2 regions of the Staphylococcus arlettae genome follow, and region 1 is predicted to be linked to the other one. Evidence: riboswitches for the same ligand, from Rfam matches in the RefSeq annotation. Region 1 holds a riboswitch; the other holds the start of a gene.
What was found. Region 1 has a riboswitch for lysine ahead of MUA37_RS07170 (aspartate kinase). Riboswitches for the same ligand answer to the same signal wherever they lie in the genome.
Positions count from the first base shown of each region.

Region 2: linked by a shared signal. The riboswitch ahead of MUA37_RS05800 (amino acid permease) and the one ahead of MUA37_RS07170 (aspartate kinase) in region 1 are both predicted to bind lysine.

Region 1 covers NZ_CP094803.1:1,467,398-1,470,616, forward strand. The annotation lists gene MUA37_RS07165 (aspartate-semialdehyde dehydrogenase) at 1-357, opposite strand, end outside; gene MUA37_RS07170 (aspartate kinase) at 397-1,599, opposite strand; lysine riboswitch at 1,689-1,867, opposite strand; gene MUA37_RS07175 (aldo/keto reductase) at 2,011-2,841, opposite strand; gene MUA37_RS07180 (ABC-F family ATP-binding cassette domain-containing protein) at 2,970-3,219, opposite strand, start outside.
Region 2 covers NZ_CP094803.1:1,199,481-1,202,699, forward strand. The annotation lists gene thrS (threonine--tRNA ligase) at 1-1,448, shown strand, start outside; lysine riboswitch at 1,508-1,680, shown strand; gene MUA37_RS05800 (amino acid permease) at 1,903-3,219, shown strand, end outside.

The DNA.
Region 1 (3,219 bases):
TTTTCTAGTTAATTCTGGTTCGTTTACTTCAGGGACAATTAAGTCAATGCCTTCGACCATACGCCATTGACTTGAATTATCGATGACCACGGCACCAGCTTGTTCGAAAATAGGGGAGAAGTGCTCACTTGTACTACCGCCTGCACTCATTAATACAAAATCATATTGTTCATTTGCAGCTTCTTCTGTTAACTCTCTGACAGTATATGTTTTACCTTGAAAAGATACTTCTGTACCAGCTGATCTCGCTGATGAAAACAGTACTAATTCATCAAATTGTATACCTTTTCTATCTATTGTATCTAACATATTTCTTCCTACTAAACCTGTTGCTCCTGCAACTGCTAATTTTGTCATAATCGATACACTCCATTTTCTATTTTTTAAATTATTTGCTTACATTTCAAAGGCTTCATATAATGCCGCAACAGCACGTTCACCATTGTCTGCATCAATAACATATGAAATGCTTATTTCAGAAGTCGTAGTTTGATAAAATGCAATGTCGTTGTTGATTAAAGTGATAAATGCTTTTGAAGCCACGCCAGAGATATCTCTCATTCCTGAACCAATTAAAGAAATTTTGGCATATGATTCATTTATTTTGAAATCTAAAGCGTTGTAATCTTCTGACAACTCTTCCAATAGTTTTGAAATTTGAACTACATCAGTATCTTTAATTGTAAATGATAACTGTAAACCTTCAATATTTACAATTTGTGAAATCATATCCACGTTGACTGATCCTCGATCGAGTTGTGTAAACAATCTTGTTAATAATTTATTATCTGGTAATGGGTAACTAATTGTCACATGCATCATATGCGTATCTAAGGCGACACCAGTCACCGCTTTTTTCTCTAATAAATCTGTTTGTGCCATTATCCATGTTCCTTTCACATTTGATAAAGTTCTACCTAAGTAGAGTGGGATGTTATAATTATTCGCTAATTCAACACTTCTAGTTTCTAATACACCTGCTCCTAAAGCACTCATTTCCATCATTTCTTCGTAAGAGACAGCTGACAAACGATTCGCTTTAGCATATACCCTAGGGTCTGTTGCATAAACACCATCTACATCAGTATAAATTTCACATGGGGTGTTGTTGCAAGCAGCTAAAGCGACTGCCGTTGTATCAGAGCCTCCACGTCCTAATGTGGTTAATTCAAAGTCATCATTAATACCTTGAAATCCTGCAATTACTAGCACATCATGTTGTTCAAATGCTTTGTGAAATGTATCTGGATTGATTTCAGCTATTCTACTTTTCAAATGATGGCCAACTGTTTTAATACCAGCTTGGTAACCAGTCATTGCTTTTGCACTTATACCAATATCATTCAATGTCATTGCTAAATATGATACAGTTTGCTGCTCACCAGTTGTTAACAGTAGGGCAAGTGCATCGTCTTTAGGTGTTTCAGTCAACATATTTACATTTTCCATAAGTTGATCTGTAGTTTTTCCCATCGCACTAACTACTACAATTAATTGTTCACCTTGTTCAACTCGTCGTTTTAGCATTTCCGAAATATTCCTAATTTTCGAAAAATCACTAACAGACGAACCTCCAAACTTTAAAACACTTCTATTCACTTACATATCCTCCTCAAAGTATTAGGGGAGAATCACAAATCATATAAAAAAAGAACAAGCTCTAAGTGCGAACCTGCTCTAAATCTATATACAAGTGATGCACTCCATTATTTTAAATAATGACAGACCTTAAGCTCTTAACCACAAAGTCCAACAAAACAATAAGCTGCTATTATTGTCGTTTCGGCATCTCACCCTTTCAATTTTAGCTACTAGCAGATAGTTTGTCCTAAAATTTACTAATGATTGATGCGCCTCATCTAATTCTTATTAAATTGGTTATGATTCATATTATACATATAGGGCATATGACTGTAAACCTTTAAATTCATTTTATTTGAATTCACTGAAAACTTATTCATTTTATATGTTTAAAGTTAATATTAAAGTTATTTTACACTTTAAAATGCATTAAAACTCTTCATATATCGCTGGATTTTGATCTTTGCGACGACCATCTTCACGCGTTAAGTTATTTATCTTAGCAATTTCTTCAGCATCTAATGAAAAATCAAAAATATCAATATTTTCCAATTGTCTTTGGTTAGACGTTGCTTTAGGAATTGGGACAATACCATTTTGCACGTGCCATTTTAAAATTACTTGAGGTATTGATTTATTATATTTTTCAGCTATCGTAGCAATTGTTTCATCATTAATTACGTTAGAAGCTCTACCGATAGGGCTCCATGCTTGAATTACAATACCTTTTTCTCGATGATAGTCTATAACATCTTGTTGGTTAAAGTAGGGGTGTAATTCTATTTGATTGATGGTAGGAAGGACTCCTGTTTCTTGCTCAAGCGTATCTATATGTTCAGGTAGGAAATTACATACACCAATTGATTTTAATAACCCAGCTTTTTGAGCATCGATAAGCGCCGTCCAAGCCTCTACAAATTTCCCTTGTTTTGGATTAGGCCAATGTATAAGGTATAAGTCAATATAGTCAACATTAAGTCTATAAATAGACTCTTGTATGGCTATCATTGCGCTATCATAGTCATGATAACGACCTGGCAATTTAGATGTTACGATAACTTGATCTCTAGCTACGTGACTTTGTGATATTGCCTTACCAACAGTACCTTCATTTTCATAATTATAAGCAGTATCCAGTACACGATAACCATTGTTCAAGGCATTCACAATTGCATGTACACCTTGTGTCCCATTTAATTTATATGTACCAAAGCCAACAACGGGTATAATGTGACCATCGTTTAAGTTTAACTTTTCCATAAGTTATATCCTCCTTAAGTCAATTTAGTTTCATTATATATATCCATACCATTAAAAAACACTATTTTGCATAAAATTAGCCTTAACGTGTGAGTAGAAATCACGTTAAGGCTAATTGTTATAAGTCATTATTTATTTAATACACCAATTTCTTGTAAATAAGCTTCGTATGAAATTTCTTTAGATAGACTGCCTGGTTGATTTAAATCGATCACGCGGTTTGCAATTGTGTTGATAAATTCAAAGTCATATGAAGTGAAAATTATAGAACCTTTAAAGGACTCTAAACCATCATTGACAGCAGTAATACTTTCTAAGTCTAAGTGGTTAGTTGGTTCATCAAGTAATAAGACGTTAGCACTTGAAAGCATCATTTTA
Region 2 (3,219 bases), 270 kb from region 1:
CAGAAGATGAATCAGTAACATTATATAGTCAAGGTGAATTTACTGATTTATGTCGTGGTGTACATGTACCATCAACAGCAAAAATTAAAGAATTCAAATTGCTATCAACTGCTGGTGCGTATTGGCGTGGTGACAGCAACAACAAAATGTTGCAACGTATTTATGGTACAGCCTTTTTCGATAAAAAAGATTTAAAAGCACATTTACAAATGCTAGAAGAGCGTAAAGAACGTGACCATCGTCGAATTGGTAAGGATTTAGAACTTTTCTCAAACAATCCATTAGTAGGTGCTGGTTTACCATTATGGTTACCAAATGGCGCAACTATTCGTCGTGAAATTGAACGTTATATTGTCGACAAAGAAGTAAGTATGGGTTATGACCATGTCTATACACCAGTGATGGCGAATGTTGACTTATATAAAACATCTGGCCACTGGGACCACTATCAAGAAGATATGTTCCCAACGATGAAATTAGATGAGCAAGAAGAAATGGTTTTAAGACCAATGAACTGTCCACACCATATGATGATTTATGCCAACAAACCGCATTCTTATCGTGAATTACCTATACGTATTGCAGAATTAGGTACAATGCATCGTTATGAATCTAGTGGTGCGGTTTCAGGTTTACAACGTGTGCGTGGTATGACTTTAAATGATGCACATATCTTTGTGAGACCTGACCAAATCAAAGAAGAATTTAAACGAGTAGTAAATTTAATTATGGAAGTTTATGAAGATTTCGGCTTTGAAAATTATAACTTTAGATTAAGCTATAGAGATCCAGCCGATAAAGAAAAGTATTTTGACGATGATGAAATGTGGAATACTGCGGAAAATATGTTGAAAGAAGCGGTGGATGAATTAGGATTAGATTATGTTGAAGCTATAGGTGAAGCTGCATTCTACGGTCCTAAATTAGACGTTCAAGTTCAAACTGCAATGGGCAAAGAAGAAACTCTATCAACTGCACAATTAGACTTCTTACTACCACAAAAATTTGATTTAACATATATTGGTAATGACGGTGAACAACATAGACCAGTAGTTATTCATAGAGGTGTAGTATCAACAATGGAACGCTTTGTTGCTTTCCTAACTGAAGAAACAAAAGGCGCATTCCCAACATGGTTAGCACCTAAGCAAGTTGAAATCATTCCAGTCAATGTAGACTTACATTATGATTATGCACGAAGCTTACAAGATGAGCTAAAATCACAAGGTGTAAGAGTAGAGATTGATGATCGAAATGAAAAAATGGGTTACAAAATTAGAGAAGCACAAATGCAAAAAATTCCATATCAACTCGTAGTTGGAGACAAAGAAGTAGAGAACAACGAAGTGAATGTACGTAAATACGGATCACAAGATCAAGAAACTATTGAACGTGATGACTTCATTTGGAGCTTAATTGATGAAATCAGACTTAAAAAAGCAAGATAGTATTGAAACAGTATGAGAAATCATGTATATTGAGTGTTAGTGAAATAAATGAATAAAAAAATTGAGTTAGAGGTTGCGTTTTTAATTAGTAACTGTTCAAGTGTTTGATGGAACAATTGTTGAGCAAGTGAAAGGTAAAAATGCCGAAATAAATAATAACCATTAGTATTATTTATTGGGCCAGTTATCGAAAGGAACTGGACTGTCACACATGTGAAGTGCTACCTATATATATGATAAAAAAGGTTGCATATCAAATGGGTATGTAACCTTTTTATATTACATGATTCAACAGTTACAATGGGGAATGAACTGGATGTAATGAAGGAGTAATTATAAAGTCATATCAGTGTAAACCTCTAAGCATTTCAGAAAGGAAGCTTAGATGTAATGAAGGAGTAATTATAAAGTCATATCAGTGTAAACCTCTAAGCATTTCAGAAAGGAAGCTTATATGGGAAATAATACGAATCAAAATGGCGGTGTACAAAGAGGACTTAAAGATCGTCATATTTCAATGATTGCAATCGGTGGTTGTATCGGTACTGGATTGTTTATGACTTCTGGTGGTGCAATTCATGATGCTGGTGCACTTGGAGCGTTATTAGCATTTGCAATTATCGGTGCAATGGTGTTCTTCTTAATGACATCATTGGGAGAGATGGCTACATATTTACCAGTGTCAGGTTCATTTAGTACCTATGCTACTCGCTTTGTAGATCCATCTTTAGGATTTGCATTAGGTTGGAATTATTGGTTTAACTGGGTTATTACCGTTGCAGCAGATGTGACAATCGCGGCACAAGTTGTTCAATATTGGTCACCATTACAAGGGCTGCCAGCATGGGGATGGAGTTGTCTATTCCTAATTATAATTTTTGGACTTAATGCATTATCTGTTAGAGTATATGGTGAAAGTGAATATTGGTTTGCTTTAATAAAAGTAGTAACTGTAATTATTTTTATTGTCATAGGACTGTTAACAATAGTTGGTATTATGGGCGGCAAATTTGTAGGATTCGAAACATTCACAGCTGGAGAAGGACCAATTTTAGGTGATGGTTTCAGCGGTAGCTTGTTGACCATTTTAGGTGTGTTTTTAGTTGCTGGATTCTCATTCCAAGGAACAGAATTAATTGGGATAACAGCAGGTGAATCAGAAAATCCTGAACGTGCAGTACCAAAAGCGATTAAACAAGTCTTTTGGAGAATTTTATTGTTTTACATTTTAGCTATTTTTGTAATTGGAATGTTGATTCCATACAACAGTGATGCATTAATGGGTGGCGATACTAGTGTTGCGACTTCTCCGTTTACACTTGTATTCCAAAATGCAGGGTTAGCATTTGCGGCATCATTTATGAATGCAGTTATATTAACATCTGTATTATCTGCCGGTAATTCCGGTATGTACGCTTCAACACGTATGTTATATTCTATGAGTAAAGATAAGCTAGCATTTCCTATTTTTGGCAAAACAAATAAATATGGTGTGCCATACATGTCATTGTTAGTAACAGCACTTATAGTTATTGCTATCTTCTTATTACAACATATTAGTGGCGATGCTTATGAATATATCGTGGCAGCGAGTGGTATGACTGGATTTATAGCTTGGGTTGGAATAGCAGTCAGTCATTATCGCTTTAGAAAAGCGTTTGATAAACAAAATTATGATAAATCTAAATTAAAATATAAAGCGAAACTCTTCCCATTTGGGCCAATATTCGCAGGTGTTTTATGTGTGCTTGTTATTGTTGGACAGGATGTT